DNA from 4 places in the Streptomyces sp. NPDC045955 genome. Region 3 is predicted to be linked to each of the others. Evidence: riboswitches for the same ligand, from Rfam matches in the RefSeq annotation. Region 3 holds a riboswitch; each other region holds the start of a gene.
The links. Region 3 has a riboswitch for cyclic di-AMP ahead of AC07F0_RS33380 (M23 family metallopeptidase). Riboswitches for the same ligand answer to the same signal wherever they lie in the genome.

Region 1 (3,869 bases), on a different contig from region 3:
GGTGAGGTCGGAGTCCAGCAGCTCGCACAGGGCGATGTCCTCCGCGAGTCCGAGCCGGGCCGCGCGCTCGCGCAGCCGCAGCACGGGCAGCGTGGGGATGCCCTCGCGCAGGTCGGTGCCGGGCGTCTTGCCGGACTCGTGGGAGTCGGAGGCGATGTCCAGGACGTCGTCCGCGAGCTGGAAGGCGACGCCGAGCCGTTCGCCGTACTGGGTCAGCACGTCCACGACCGTGTCGTCGGCGCCGGACATCATCGCGCCGAACCGGCACGACACCGCCACCAGCGAGCCGGTCTTGCCGCCCAGCACGTCCAGGTAGTGCTCGACCGGGTCACGGCCGTCCTGCGGTCCGGCCGTCTCCAGGATCTGCCCGGTCACCAGCCGCTCGAACGCCTCGGCCTGCACCCGCACCGCCTCCGGGCCGAGGTCGGCCAGGATGTGCGAGGCGCGAGCGAAGAGGAAGTCCCCGGTGAGGACCGCGACGGAGTTGCCCCAGCGGGCGTTCGCGCTCGCCACCCCGCGCCGCACGGTGGCCTCGTCCATCACGTCGTCGTGATACAGCGTGGCGAGGTGGGTCAGCTCCACGACGACGGCCGACGGCACGATCCCGGGCGCGTACCGATCGCCGAACTGGGCGGCGAGCATCACGAGCAGCGGACGGAACCGCTTGCCACCGGCCCGGACCAGGTGCTGGGCGGCCTCCGTGATGAAGGGCACCTCACTCTTGGTGGCCTCGAGCAAGCCTTCCTCGACAGCCGCCATCCCGGCCTGGACATCGGCTTCCAGAGCCTGGTCCCGCACGCTCAGCCCGAACGGCCCGACGTCGGTCACGAGGGGTCTCCTGTCTGCTGGTGTCTGCCGGTGATTACGCGGATTGTCGATAGGTCGCTGCCATCACTCGAGTCAGCGTATCCGGTCACGTTTCGATCACCGCCAGCGCCCAGGGTTACAGGCCGGGTGGTATCCGATCACGACCGCAATGTTTTCGATCAGCTCATAAGAGCAGACATTTATCGACTTACCAGGCGATAGCGAGCTATGTGCGATTTGCGGCATTGGATAAGTGAATCCCCCTAGGTGCACATTGCCCCACGGACTTGTGATCAGTGAGTTGAATCACGTTATCCCCTATGACATCCCACTCCGGCACCGACCCGTACCTCCTTCCGCCGCACGCAAGTTGAGCCTTGGCTTCAGCAAAGGATCAAGTGCCCCATACACCCCTGACCAAGGTCAACCGCTCGATATGTGACTCCGGTGCTTGTTCCCGACATGTGCTCTCGCATACGTTCCGGGCCTGTCCGGCGGACGCCGAATCCTGCCACCGCCCGGACACCCCACACGAACCCACTCACTCACGCAGGGCAGGAGCGGGGGACCCAGGTACGTCGCCGGTCCGCGTAGCGGAACGGCTCGGGGTGAAGCCGCGTACGGCACACAGCGCCGTACGCGGCCGGGCACCTCCCGGCCCGAACCCGACAGCTCACCTCGCAGGCGCCGGAGAGGAACATCGCCATGCCCCGAGGCAAGCACCGTCGCCCCAGAACCAGTCAGTTCACCCGTCGTCTCATGGCCGCCGGCACCGGCGGAGCGGCCCTCGCCCTGCCGCTGATCGGCGCGACGCAGGCCGGCGCCGCCCAGCCGGCCCAGAGCGCACCCACCGTCTCGCAGTCCGTGCCGCAGGCGGCCAAGACGGCCAAGTCCCTCACGTACACCGTCACCAAGGGCGACTCGCTCGCCCGCATCGCGGACAAGTACGACGTGTCGGGCGGCTGGAAGCAGCTCTACAAGGACAACCGCGCCGCCGTCGGCGACGACCCGCGGCTGATCCACCCGGGTCTGAAGCTCACGGTGAAGACGGCCAAGGCGGACGCCGGGAAGAGGACTGCGACCAAGTCCTCCGCCCCCGCCAAGCCGGCCGCGAAGCCCGCCGGCGGCGTCGCCCAGGCCACCCAGGCCGCCGCGAAGACCTACGCGAACAACCTGGACGGCTGGATCCGCGAGGCGCTGGACATCATGGCGCAGAAGGGGATCCCGGGTTCGTACGACGGCATCTACCGCAACATCATGCGCGAGTCGTCCGGCAACCCCCAGGCGATCAACAACTGGGACTCGAACGCCGCCAAGGGCACACCGTCCAAGGGTCTGCTCCAGGTCATCGACCCGACCTTCGCCGCCTACCACGTGCCCGGCACCTCCTTCGACCCGTACGACCCGGTCGCCAACATCACGGCGGCCTGCAACTACGCGGCGGCCCGCTACGGCTCGATCGACAACGTCAACGGCCCGTACTGAGCCGTCCCGTCCAGCAGTCGTTCGAGGACGACGGCGATGCCGTCGTCCTCGTTCGACAGCGTGATCTCGTCGGCCACGGCCTTGAGTTCGGGATGGGCGTTGGCCATGGCGATGCCGTGGGCGGCCCAGTCGAACATCGGGATGTCGTTGGGCATGTCCCCGAAGGCGAGGGTGTCCGCAGGCCGCAGCCCCAGGTGCTCGGCGGCCAGCGCCAGGCCGGTGGCCTTGGTGATGCCGCACGGCTGAAGCTCGACCGTGCCGGGCCCCGACATCGTCACCGTCGCGAGTGAACCGACCACCGAGCGGGCCGTCGCCGCCAACTCGTCGTCCGACAGGTGGGGATGGCGCAGCAGCACCTTGCTGATGGGCTCGCCCCACAGGTCGTCGCGCCGCTCGACCCGCACCGCCGGCAGGGTCGGGTGCGGCATGAGGTAGCCCGGCTCGATGAGGGTGAGGCCGTCGACCCCGTCCTGGTCGACCGCGGCGTACACCTGCCCCACCTCGGCCTCGATCTTGCCCAGGGCGGTCTCCGCCAGCTCCCGGTCCAGGGTGATGGACCACAGCAGCCGGTCCGCGCCGGCGTCGTACACCTGCGCGCCCTGTCCGCACACCGCGAGCCCCGTACAGCCGAGGTCGTCCAGGAGCGGCCGCACTCTCGGCGCCGGCCGGCCCGTCACCACGAGGTGCCGGGCACCGGCGTCCACCACCCGCGTGAGCGCGGCGAGGGACCGGTCGGACAGGGTGTCGTCGCCGCGCAGCAGCGTCCCGTCCAGGTCGGTGGCGATGAGTGAATATGCGAGGGGTGCGGCCATGATCAGAGAATACGGACAACGCGCCCCTTCGTTTCATCGTACGGCGCATGCCGATTGCCCGGTTGAAGGCCTCTGCACCAGTTGGCAACAACATGGTCCGCTACCTACCGTCAGGGCCGTCTCGGGCGGTACCTTCCATGTGTCCAGGGGGGACTTGATCGGGGGGTCGGGTTGAGCAGTGGGCGTGTTCGTGTGGGTGTGCCCGGGGAGCTCGGCGAGGGGGAGAAGGAGCGCTGGCGCGCGCTGCGCGCGGCGTCGGAGACACCGCGCAACCCCTTCATGGAACCGGAGTTCACCGAAGCCGTCGGCCTGGTGAAGCCGCAGGCGCGGGTCGCGGTGGTGTACGAGGGGCTGGAGCCGGCCGGCTTCCTGCCCCATGAACGGGGCCCGTTGGGGCAGGGCCGGGCGATCGGACTGGGCGTCTCGGACGCGCAGGGCGCGATCCTGCGGCCCGGCCTGCGTCTGGACACGGGCGAACTGCTGCGGGCCTGCTCGCTGTCGAGCTTCGCCTTCGACAACCTGGAGGCCGAACAGCGGCTGTTCGTCCGGTACGCGGCCGAGGAGCACGCCACCTACGTCATCGACGTGGAGAAGGGCTACGAGACGTACGAGTCGGTGCTGCGGGCCCAGTCGCCGAAGTTCCTGAAGACCACCCTGGCCAAGGAGCGCAGGCTGGGCCGGCAGGTCGGCGAGCTGCGGTTCGTCTTCGACGAACGCGAACCGGCCGCGCTGCGCACGCTCATGGAGTGGAAGTCGGCGCAGTAC
Region 2 (3,869 bases), on a different contig from region 3:
CGAATTCCCCGTTCCCGGGCAGCAGAAATAATCCCCCGCGAATTACCTGCTCTTTGTATACGGCTCTCGTGTTAATGCCGCAGGCTCGCCGTGTTTACGGGATGTTGCGAGTTCCTCACACGCTCCGCCCGCTCCCCGGGGGAGCCGAAACGCAGCCGGTGCGCGGCCGTCGCGCGCTCGGTGTGCAGCGCCGTGACCGCCCGCGCGCGCTCGCTGTCCCCGCGCGCCACCGCGTCCACGATCGCGCCGTGCTCGGCCCAGGACTCCACGGGCCCGACCGACGCCTCGACGGTGTACATCCAGGCGATCTTGTGACGGAGCTGGGTCAGCATCGAGGTCAGCGCGGGGCTGCCGGAGGCCTGTGCGAGCGTCTCGTGGAACCAGCCGCCCAAGGAGCGCAGGTCGTCGCTGTGGCCCCGGCGAGCGCGCTCCTGGCCGAGCCGGACCAGGCCGCGCAGGACCTTCAGATGGGCCTCGGTGCGGCGCTGGGCGGCGCGGGCCGCGCCGAGCGGCTCCAGCAGCAGCCGCATCTCCAGCAGGTCGGCCGCCTCCTGCTCGGTGGGTTCGGCGACGCACGCGCCCGCGTGCCGCCGGGTCACCACGAAGCCCTCGGCCTCCAGGGTGCGCAGGGCCTCCCGGACCGGGACGCGCGAGACACCGTAGCGGCGGGCGAGGAGTTCCTCGGTCAGCCGGCCGCCGCGTTCGTAGACACCCGCGACGATGTCGTCCCGGATGGCCGTGCACACCGAGTGCGCCGGAATGCGCATGACCGACCTCCGTTTAATCCCCGTGAAACGTCGACTAGTGACACGTGTTCCGTGACTCTATTGCAATGAGCCGGAATTTCCGACGGCAGACCGGAATCCAGGGATATTTTTTGGACAGCCGGGCGTCACAAACGCAGAAAGCCCCGGCTCGGGGAGCCGGGGCCTCGGGAAGCGGAGTGGTACGCCGTCAGACGCTCACGCCGTGCGAGCGGAGGTAGGCGACCGGGTCGATGTCGGAGCCGTACTCGGGGCTCGTACGGGCCTCGAAGTGCAGGTGCGGGCCGGTGACGTTGCCGGTCGCGCCGGACAGGCCGATCTGCTGGCCGGGGGTGACCTTCTGGCCCACCGAGACGCCGATGGACGACAGGTGGCCGTACTGGGTGTACGTGCCGTCGTTCATCTTGATCACGATCTGGTTGCCGTAGGAGCCGCCCCAGCCGGCCTCGACGACCTCTCCCATGCCGACCGCGTGGACGGAGGTGCCGTTGGCGGCGTGGAAGTCGATGCCGGTGTGGCTGCCGGAGGACCACAGGCCGCTGCTGGCCTGGTAGCCGGTGGAGACGTACGAGCCGGAGATCGGGGGCACGAAGGTGTTGAGGCGCTTGCGCTCGGCCTCGCGGGCGGCGCGTTCCTTGGCCTCGCGGGCCTTCTCGGCGGCTTCCTTGGCCTCCTTGGCCGCCTCGGCGGCCCGCTCACGGGCGGCCTCCTCGGCCTTCTTCTTGGCGGCGGCTTCCTCGGCGGCCTGCTTCTGGGCGGCGGCCTGGGCGTCGATCTGCTGGGCAACGGTGTCACCCATGGTGACGACGGGGGTGAGGCCGGTCTGCTCGACGGCGGGCTCGGCGGCGAAGGCCGGGGCGGCCACGGTGCCGATGACACCGGTGGTGGCGAGGGCCGCGACGCCCGCCGCGCGGGCCGTGCCGCGCTGCATCCGGCTGGGACGACGATGCTTCCCGGTGGCGCGGGTGAACGCCATGGAGTGCCTGGTCCTTTCCTTCCTTCTCGCCTACCGGGTTAGCTGACGGGTTCGGAGCAGGAAGGTCTCCTACGGACCCCCTCGCGGCTCGCGCGGGCGTCCGATTCACCCCAGGGACTGCGGTGGGTCCCCGGCTCCCCTGGCTCGCGCCGTACGGGGACTCGGCGATGACTGTCCGGTGCCGCGGGTGCGGCGCACTGCCTGACGAACAGCCCGGACGAACCTAAGCGGGGCCACTTTCAATTCCCAAACGGATCCCGGTTTTTGTAGCGCATCCCACAGGGCAGACAGGCAACCTCCGCACCAATTCGGGCATAAAGGAGCCCTGGTGCCTTAGAAGACAACCAGGGCCCCTGCGCGCGTGCTCCTACTCGGCGGCGACGACCGAGACTTCACCGATGCCCAGGGCCTCGACCGGGCCCTTGATCTGCGCCGCGTCACCGACGAGCACGGTCACCAGTCGGTCCACCGGGAAGGCGCTGACGGCCGCCGCGGTGGCCTCCACGGTGCCGGTCGCGGCGAGCTGCCGGTACAGCGTGGCCTGGAAGTCGTCGGGCAGGTGCTGTTCGACCTGGTCGGCCAGCGTGCTCGCGACGGCCGCCGCCGTCTCGTACTTCAGCGGCGCCACGCCGACCAGGTTCTGCACGGCGACGTCCCGCTCCGCGTCGGTCAGCCCCTCGGCGGCGAGCGTGCGCAGCACCGTCCAGAGGTCCTGGAGGGCAGGGCCGGTGTTGGGCGTGTCCACGGAGCCGCTGATGGCGAGCATCGCGGCACCGGTCCCGTCCGGGGCGGACCTGAGGACCTGGCCGAACGCCCGTACCCCGTAGGTGTAACCCTTCTCCTCGCGCAGCACGCGGTCCAGGCGGGAGGTGAGGGTGCCGCCGAGGCAGTACGTGCCGAGCACCTGCGCGGGCCACACGCGGTCGTGCCGGTCCGGGCCGATGCGGCCGATCAGCAGCTGCGTCTGGACGGCGCCGGGGCGGTCCACGATGACGACACGGCCCGTGTCGTCGGCGGTCACCGGCGGCACCGGGCGCGGCTCGGCCGCGGAGCCGGTCCAGGCACCCAGCGTGTCGCCGAGCAGGACGTCGAGGTCGATGCCGGTGAGGTCGCCGACGACCACGACCGTGGCCGTGGCGGGCCTGACGTGCCTCTCGTAGAAGGCGCGTACGGCCGCGGAGTCGATCGCCGCGACCGTCTCCTCGGTGCCCTGTCGGGGCCGCGACATGCGCGAGTCCGCCGGGAACAGCTCCTTGGAGAGCTCCTTGGCGGCACGGCGGGCGGGGTTGGCCAGCTCGTGCGGGATCTCGTCGAGGCGGTTGCGGACCAGCCGCTCGACCTCGCTGTCCGCGAACGCGGGGGCCCTCAGGGCGTCGGCGACCAGGCCGAGTCCCTTGGCGAGCCGGGAGGCCGGCACCTCCAGGCTGAGCCGGACGCCGGGGTGGTCGGCGTGCGCGTCGAGGGTGGCACCGGCGCGCTCCAGCTCGGCGGCGAAGTCCTCGGCGGAGTGCTTGTCGGTGCCCTCGGAGAAGGCCCGGGCCATGATCGTGGCCACGCCGTCGAGGCCGGCCGGCTCGGCGTCCAGGGGGGCGTCCAGCAGCACCTCCACGGCGACGACCTGCTGGCCGGGGCGGTGGCAGCGCAGGACCGTCAGGCCGTTGCCGAGCGTGCCGCGCTCGGGGGCCGGGAAGGCCCACGGCTTGGCCTCGCCCGCCTGCGGCTGGGGGTGGAAGTCCATCGTGGCGAGCTCGGTCACTTGGCCGCCTCCTCGTTCTCGTTCAGGGCCGCGGCTGCGGTGTCCTCGGTGGTGTCGGCGTCCTCGGCGGTCTCCGCGTCGCCCGTCTCGCCGGCGACGGGCTCGTAGACGAGCACCGCGCGGTTGTCGGGCCGCAGGCGGGCCTTGGCGACCTCCTGGACCTCCTCTGCCGTCACCTCCAGCACGCGCTGCACGGCGGTCAGGGCGAGCTGCGGGTCGCCGAACAGGACGGCGTACCGGCACAGTTCGTCGGCGCGGCCGGCGACCGTGCCCAGCCGGTCCAGCCACTCGCGCTCCAGCTGGGCCTGGGCGCGCTCCATCTCCTCGGCCGTGGGGCCCTCCTCGGCGAACCGGGCGAGCTCCTCGTCGATGG
Region 3 (3,869 bases):
TTCCCGGCCGTGACGAGTTCGTCGAGCGCGCCGATGATCTCCTCCACCGGCACGTCGGGCTTGTCGTAGTGGGTGTAGTACAGGTCGATGTAGTCGGTGCCGAGGCGCCGCAGGGAGGCGTCGGCGGCGGCCTTGATGTTGGCGGCGGACAGGCCCTGGAACTCGGGGTGCTGGCTGACCTTCGTGGCGACGACGACGTCCGCGCGGTTGCCGCGTGACGTCAGCCACTTGCCGAGCACGGTCTCGGACTCGCCGCCCTGGTTGCCGTCCGCCCACGCCGAGTAGACGTCGGCCGAGTCGACGAAGTTGCCGCCGGCGGCGGTGTACGCGTCGAGGACGGCGAACGACTGTGCCTCGTCCGCGGTCCAGCCGAAGACGTTGCCGCCGAGGGCGAGCGGGAAGACCTCGAGGTCGGAGGAGCCGAGCTTGCGAAGAGAAGTCATGTTCCGTGTCAACGGCCGTGCGGGGGAGGCTGATTCCACGGCTGACGCGAAACTCCCGTAAACGGCCTCGCACGAAACCCCCGCAAGGAACCCCGCACGAGACCGGAGACGCCGCCGTCGCTCAGACGTTCAGGCCCTTGCCCCGCAGCCACGCGAGCGGGTCGATGCCGTTGCTGGACCCACCGGTGTGGACCTCGAGGTGCAGATGCGCACCGGTGACGTTGCCGGTCGCGCCCACGCGGCCGATGACGTCGCCCGTGCTGACCTTCTGGCCGACGCTGACGCCGATGGACGACTGGTGCGCGTACCAGATCTCCGTGCCGTCATCGAGGGTCAGGACGGTCTTGTAGCCGTACGAGCCGTTCCAGCCCGCCTCGGTGATGGTGCCGCTGTGCACCGCCTTGATCGGCGTGCCCGTGGGGGCGGCGAAGTCGAGGCCGGTGTGGTAGCCGGAGGACCAGTAGGCGCCGGCCTGACCGAAGGTCGAGGTGATGGTGTACGCGGAGGTCGGCAGCGTGTACTGCTTGGCGAGGGCGGCGAGCCGCTCGGCCTCGGCCTTCTTCCGGGCCTCCTCCTCCGCCTTCTTCTTGGCTTCGGCGGCCTTGGCCTTGGCTTCCTGCTCGGCCTTGGCGGCGGCCTCCGCGGCCGCCTTCCGGGCGGCTTCGGCGGCGTCCTGCGCGGCCTTGGTCTCGATCTGCTCCTGCTGGTGCTCGACCTGCGCCATGATCCGGGCGCGCAGTGCCTCACCGGCGCCGGAGGTGCCCTGCTCGGTGTCGGTGGACGCCGTGGCGAGGTCGCTGAGCGGGGTGGCGGAGCCTTCGGGGGTGTCGTCGTCCGAGATGAGGGAACCCACCGAGGGAAGGTCCGCAACGGAGATCGACACGGGCGGCTTGCCGGTCTGGGCGCTGGCCATGCCGCCCGCGCCCACGGCGGCGATGACGCCGACGCCGAGGACGGTGGAGCTGCGCGCGAGGCCTCCGCCGCGCTGCTTGGTGACGCGATGCCGGCCACGGATGGGGCGGATGGACTCCGCGGTGGGGTTCCATTCCTGGAACGGGCCCTCGTCGGTGTGGTGACCGCCGTAGCCGAAAGTTTCGGTGTCGCGCTGGTTCGGCGCGGACGGGGCCGCGGGGGCAGGCCGGTTGGACGCCACGTGGGCGTACTCCTTTCCTTCCTTCTCGCCTACCGGGTTAGCTGACGGGTTCGGAGCAGGAAGGTCTCCTACGCGCGTATACCGGCCGTGCTTCCACGGCGGCATCCGCCCGATTCACCCCAAGTGGTGGTTCCCCGGTTCCTTTTCAGGATTCGGCGCGTGCGCACGGAGCCGCCTTCTGTGACGGCTGGGACGACCGCGCTGCGTTATCGAACGTTAATAGAAGCGCGGTGGGTATTCCAGCGATTCCGCTTGATCATTAACCTTTTTCACGCGGACCAACCTCCCACGACCGGCCCAAAACGGGCGAGTTGACCGCCACGCAAGTGACTCACGGGCTTTGACGGTGCGTCAGTTGTCATGCGGAGCGGCTTGATTCACTCACCGACAGTAATGAAGAACCCAGGAAAACACCGAGGGCCGGAACCCTTTCGGATTCCGGCCCTCGGCCTTCAGTAGCGGGGACAGGATTTGAACCTGCGACCTCTGGGTTATGAGCCCAGCGAGCTACCGAGCTGCTCCACCCCGCGTCGTTGTGACTCCAGTGTACGCCATCCGCGGGACCGCTCGCGCACACCCGGTGCTCAGCGGCCCGGGTCGCCCGTCCGCGCTGTCGTAGCGGCCCTGGAGGCAGCGCGACCCGCGAGGCGGCCAGGCCGCAGGATCCGTTGGGCCGATCGGCCCGAGCTCAGTGCGTCAGGTGGCGGTTCGGGGCCTTGGCGCGCTCCTCGTGCTCCGGGAGGACGAGGACCTCCACTCCCCCGGCCGCCAGCAGGCCACTGCCGTCGGCGTCCGCCACGAAGGTGTCCGGCTCGCGCCAGGCCGTGACCACGCGTCGTACGCCCGCGTCGAGGATCAGCCGGGCGCAGGGTGCGGGGCGGGAGGCCCGGCGGGCGCAGGGCTCCAGGCTGCTGTAGACCGTCGCGCCGGCGAGCCTGGGGTCGGCCGGGTCGAGCTTGGCCAGGGCCGCCTCCTCGGCGTGCACGAGCGGGTCGCCGCCCTCACGGGAGTGGCCGCGGGCCAGTTCGGTGCCGTCGGCCGCGACGACCACCGCGCCGACACTGAACGCCGTGTCCGACGGCGGGCACTGTGCGGCCAGTTCGCAGGCGAGGGCCAGCCAGTGGTGATCGGCGGCGGCGGGCAGGGGGCCGGTGCCGGGGGCGGTCGGCTCGTAGCGCATGAGGACCACGTCCTCGATCCGCCGGGTCTCCAGCAGCCGGAGCCGGCCGGACTGGTAGCCGCCGGGCCCGAAGAGGCGGGGTGCCCCGGGGTCGCCGACGAAGAGGGGGGCGAGGACCAGCTGGAGTTCGTCGGCCAGGCCCTGCGTGAGGAGCTGGGTGTGGATCAGGCCGCCACCCTCGACCATGAGGCGTCGTACACCCCGGACGTCGTGCAGGTGGGTGAGGAGGCGCCGCCAGTCGAGGTCGGCGCCGAGCGGGACGACGTCGGTGGCATCAGGAGCAGCGCCGTCGGTGGCATCGGTGGCGAGGCCGAGGGCACGGGCGCGTTCGGCGCCCTTGTCGGTGGTGTAGAGGACCTTCTGGCCGCCGGTGTGCCAGAACTGTGCCGCCGGGTCGAGGTCACCGGAGCCGCTGACCGTGACCTTGAGGGGGTACTCCGGCAGGCCGGCTGCCGTGCGGGCGGCTCGCCGCTCGGGTGAGTTGACCAGCAGGCGCGGGTTGTCGGCGCGGACGGTGCCGGCGCCGATCAGGATGGCGTCGACGGACGCCCGGACCTCGTCGACCCGGTCGAAGTCGGCCGGGCTGGACAGGAGCAGGCGTTCGGGGCCGGTGTCGTCCAGATAGCCGTCGAGGGAGACGGCGGCGGACAGCAGGACGTACGGGTGGGGCATCGACGCTCCCGGCTCGTGGAAACTCGTGGCGGACGGCGGACGGCGGACTGACGGAACGGCGGACTGACGGGCGGGCTTGGTTCAAGTTTGAAACAAACCTACACTGGGTGCATGACGACTCGCTGGCTCACCCCCGAGGAGCAACGCGCCTGGCGCGCGTACATCGCCGCCTCCTTGCTCCTGGAGGACGCGATCGACCGGCAGCTCCAGCAGGACGCCGGCATGCCGCACCTGTACTACTCCATCCTGTCGGTCCTGTCGGAGTCCCCGGAGCGGCGGCTGCGCATGACCGATCTCGCCGAGCGGCTGAAGATCACGCGCAGCCGGCTGACGTACGCGGTGACACGGCTGGAGAAGGACGGCATGGTGCGGCGCGAGGCCTGCCGGTCCGACAAGCGGGGCAGCATCGCGGCGCTGACGG
Region 4 (3,869 bases), on a different contig from region 3:
GATCTTCTCCCGCTGGGCGAGGGCGTCGATCATCGCCTCGGCGCGGTCGCCGATGCCCCGCTTGGGGACGTTGAGGATCCGGCGCAGCGGCACCGAGTCCTCCGGGTTGGCCAGCACGCGCAGGTAGGCCAGGACGTCCCGGACCTCCTTGCGCTCGTAGAAGCGGACACCGCCGACGACCTTGTAGGGCAGGCCGACGCGGATGAAGACCTCTTCGAAGACACGGGACTGGGCGTTGGTGCGGTAGAAGACGGCGACGTCACCGGCCTTCGCCTCGCCGGCGTCCGTGAGGCGGTCTATCTCGTCGGCGACGAACTGCGCCTCGTCGTGCTCGGTGTCGGCGACGTAACCGGTGATCGTGGCGCCCGCGCCCGCGTTGGTCCACAGGTTCTTGGGGCGGCGGGACTCGTTGCGCTCGATGACCGCGTTGGCCGCGCTGAGGATCGTCTGGGTGGAGCGGTAGTTCTGCTCCAGCAGGATCGTCGTCGCGTCCGGGTAGTCCTCCTCGAACTGGAGGATGTTGCGGATCGTCGCACCGCGGAAGGCGTAGATCGACTGGTCGGCGTCACCCACGACGCACAGCTCGGCGGGCGGGACGTCATCCGGGCCGGGCGGTACGTCGACGGGGTGCTCGGAGGTGCCGACGAGCTCCCGGACGAGGGCGTACTGGGCGTGGTTGGTGTCCTGGTACTCGTCCACCAGCACGTGCCGGAAGCGGCGGCGGTAGTGCTCGGCGACGTCCGGGAAGGCGCGCAGCAGGTTGACCGTCGTCATGATCAGGTCGTCGAAGTCGAGGGCGTTCGCCTCGCGCAGCCGCGACTGGTACATCGCGTAGGCCTGGGCGAGGGTCTTCTCGAAGCCGTCCGTGGCCTGGGCGGCGAAGTCCTCCTCGTCGATCAGCTCGTTCTTCAGGTTGCTGATCTTGGCGCTGAAGGACTTCGGCGGGAAGCGCTTGGGGTCGAGGTCCAGGTCGCGGCAGACCAGGGCCATGAGGCGCTTGGAGTCGGCGGCGTCGTAGATCGAGAACGAGGACGTGAAGCCGAGCTTCTTGCTCTCGCGGCGCAGGATGCGCACGCACGCGCTGTGGAAGGTCATCACCCACATCGCGTTCGCCCGCGGTCCGACGAGCTGCTCGACGCGCTCCTTCATCTCGCCGGCGGCCTTGTTGGTGAAGGTGATCGCGAGGATCTGCCCCGGGTGCACGCCCCGCTCGGCGAGCAGGTGGGCGATGCGGTGCGTGAGCACGCGGGTCTTGCCGGAGCCGGCGCCGGCCACAATGAGCAGCGGGGAGCCGGAGTGGACGACGGCGGCGCGCTGGTTGTCGTTCAGCCCCTCCAGGAGGGCGGCGGTGTCCACCGGCGGGCGCGGGGCGCCGTCGCGGTAGTAGGCGTCCCGGTCCGGGGGCACGTCGAACTTCCCGCCGAACAGATCGTCCGGAACCGGCTCCGGTACGTGATCGTCCTCGGGTGGCGGCGGGGGCTCGTCCGCGGGGCCCCGCTGGGCCTGGAGGTCCGCCAGGAAGCTGTCGTCAAAGAGGCTGCTCATCGCTCTCCGAGTCTAGGGCGCCCCACTGACAGCCCGCCGCCGCCCTGAGAACATCGCCGAAAGGAACCCCTGGTCACTCTTCATCCCCGCGCGGTCACGGTCCGCTACGGCCGTCACAATTATGACGAACCCATGACCAACCCCCTCCGCCGATGACTCTCGGCGACGCCCTCAGCTAAGGTCACGAAAATGTATCGGGCATATCGCCCATCAACCTTCACAAGGGCCACACGAGTTGGCTACCGTGCGGGCAGGCCGCACGACCCCCACCGGCGAACGTCGCCGGGCCGCGCGGCCTCCGCCGAGTCCGGTGTGCCGCAGCGGCAGCCGGAGCCGGGGACCCAACCGAGAACTCTGGGGTGAATCGGCCGGACTCCCTTCGCGGAGACGGCCGTAGGGCAACCCTTCCGATGTACCCGCCCGAACCCGACAGCTAACCCGGTAGGCGGAGCATGGAAGGAGTCGCCTCCCTTGGCGTCGCACCGCAAGTCGCGTCCCGCTGGTACGCGCGTCGCAGGTATACGGACCCCCGCCCTGGCAACGGCGGCCCTCACGTCCGTCGCCCTGCTGTCCCAGTCGGCCAACGCCGCCCCCGAGGCCGACGACAAGCCGAGTCTCGAGGAAGTCGAGAAGAAGGTCGACGACCTGTACCGCCAGGCCGAGTCGGCGACCGACAAGTACAACTCGGCCAAGGAGAAGACCACCAAGCAGCGCAAGCGCGTCGACACCCTCCTCGACGACGTCGCCAGGCGCACCCAGAAGCTCAACGAGGCACGGGAGGAACTCGGTTCCTTCGCCGCCGCCCAGTACCGCACCGGCGCCTCCGCCCCGGACACGGCGACGTTCCTGCTCGCGGACACCCCGCAGGACTACTTCGACCAGACCCAGCTGATGGACCGGATGACCGGCCGTCAGAAGGTCGCGGTCGACGACTACGTCACCCAGCAGTCCGAGACGATGAAGAAGCGCCAGGAGGCCACCGAGAGCCTCGAGACGCTCACCGAGGCGCAGGACGACCTGAAGACGGCCAAGGCCACCGTCCAGCGGAAGCTCGCCGACGCGCGCGACCTGCTGTCGAAGCTGACCGCCGAGGAGAAGGCACGGCTCGCGGCGATCGAGCGGGAGAAGCAGCAGGAGGCCGCCCGCAAGGCCGCCGAGCTGGCCCGGCAGCAGGCCGCGCAGCAGCAGGCGCAGGAGCAGGCCGCCCAGCAGCAGGACAGCGGCTCCTCGTCGGCGGGCTCCGGCTCGTCCACCTCGACGGCCCCGGCCGGCTCCTCGTACGCCACCAAGGCCGAAAAGGCGCTCGCCTTCGCCCGCGCCCAGATCGGCAAGCCGTATGTCTGGGGCGCCGTCGGCCCCGGCTCCTACGACTGCTCCGGGCTCACCCAGGCCGCCTGGAAAGCCGCGGGCGTCACCCTGCCGCGCACGACCTACGACCAGGTCAACGCCGGCACCACGGTCCCGCTGGCCGACGCTCAGCCCGGTGACCTGGTCTTCTTCTACGACGACGTCACCCACGTCGGCATCTACATCGGCAACGGCATGATGATCCACGCCCCGAAGCCCGGCACCTACGTGCGCGAGGAGTCGATCTACTACGACGGCGAGTCGGCGATCCACAGCGTGGTGCGGCCGGCCTGAGGGCCCGTAGACCCGTGAAGGCACGCGTGCGTGGGGCGCTCTCGCCTTTTTGAGGCGCCCGCGCGCGTGCCCCGCTCGCAACGCGTGCTGCGCCTCCTAGCATCGGGCCCATGCCCGGCCCCTCCCCCTCCACCGCCTGGTGGGCGCAGCGCGCGCCGTCCGCCGGCGCCGCCGTGCTGGCGACCGGCGCCCTGTCGGTCGGTCTGGACCTGGCGGGGTACGGCGGCCTCTCCCGTATCGCCCTCGGTCTGGCCTGCGCGGCCTGGCTGCTGTTCGCCGCGGACTTCACGCTGCGGCTGCTGCCGGCCGGCACGGGATGGCGGGCGTACGCGGGGGTGCCGGGCCTGGTGGACACCGTGGTGACGGCCGCCCTCACCACCGTGGCGGCGACGGCCGTCCTGGGCACCGGCTTCTCGGCGGCCGGCGCGCAGTCCCTGGCCGCGGCCCTGCTGGTACTGGCCGTGCTGCTCTGGCCGGTGCCGCTGGTCCTGCCGGCGCACGACGGGCAGCGGCGCAGGCCCGGGACGGTGTTCGCGCGCTGCATGGCCACGCAGGGGCTCGCCGTGCTCGGCGCCACGCTCGCCGCGGCCGAGTCGGCGGCCTGGCTCGCGCACGCGGCGCTGGTGCTGTTCTGGCTGGGGCTCGTGCTGTACGTCCTCGCCCTGGCCCGTTTCGATGTGCGG

Region 1: another riboswitch for cyclic di-AMP. It lies ahead of AC07F0_RS09455 (transglycosylase SLT domain-containing protein); the one in region 3 lies ahead of AC07F0_RS33380 (M23 family metallopeptidase).
Region 2: another riboswitch for cyclic di-AMP. It lies ahead of AC07F0_RS18420 (M23 family metallopeptidase); the one in region 3 lies ahead of AC07F0_RS33380 (M23 family metallopeptidase).
Region 4: another riboswitch for cyclic di-AMP. It lies ahead of AC07F0_RS10610 (C40 family peptidase); the one in region 3 lies ahead of AC07F0_RS33380 (M23 family metallopeptidase).

The regions. Positions count from the first base shown of each region.
Region 1 is NZ_JBWKKY010000004.1:78,329-82,197, reverse strand. It holds gene AC07F0_RS09460 (polyprenyl synthetase family protein) at 1-828, opposite strand, end outside; cyclic di-AMP (ydaO/yuaA leader) riboswitch at 1,336-1,509, shown strand; gene AC07F0_RS09455 (transglycosylase SLT domain-containing protein) at 1,513-2,292, shown strand; gene AC07F0_RS09450 (HAD family hydrolase) at 2,256-3,104, opposite strand; gene AC07F0_RS09445 (GNAT family N-acetyltransferase) at 3,276-3,869, shown strand, end outside.
Region 2 is NZ_JBWKKY010000008.1:119,652-123,520, reverse strand. It holds gene AC07F0_RS18425 (GntR family transcriptional regulator) at 72-767, opposite strand; gene AC07F0_RS18420 (M23 family metallopeptidase) at 955-1,740, opposite strand; cyclic di-AMP (ydaO/yuaA leader) riboswitch at 1,754-1,917, opposite strand; gene AC07F0_RS18415 (M16 family metallopeptidase) at 2,108-3,496, opposite strand; gene AC07F0_RS18410 (M16 family metallopeptidase) at 3,493-3,869, opposite strand, start outside.
Region 3 is NZ_JBWKKY010000022.1:101,424-105,292, reverse strand. It holds gene AC07F0_RS33385 (aldo/keto reductase) at 1-443, opposite strand, end outside; gene AC07F0_RS33380 (M23 family metallopeptidase) at 565-1,596, opposite strand; cyclic di-AMP (ydaO/yuaA leader) riboswitch at 1,608-1,764, opposite strand; tRNA gene AC07F0_RS33375 (tRNA-Met) at 2,053-2,126, opposite strand; gene AC07F0_RS33370 (dihydrofolate reductase family protein) at 2,285-3,448, opposite strand; gene AC07F0_RS33365 (MarR family winged helix-turn-helix transcriptional regulator) at 3,560-3,869, shown strand, end outside.
Region 4 is NZ_JBWKKY010000004.1:297,000-300,868, reverse strand. It holds gene pcrA (DNA helicase PcrA) at 1-1,545, opposite strand, end outside; cyclic di-AMP (ydaO/yuaA leader) riboswitch at 1,835-2,008, shown strand; gene AC07F0_RS10610 (C40 family peptidase) at 2,017-3,186, shown strand; gene AC07F0_RS10605 (SLAC1 family transporter) at 3,297-3,869, shown strand, end outside.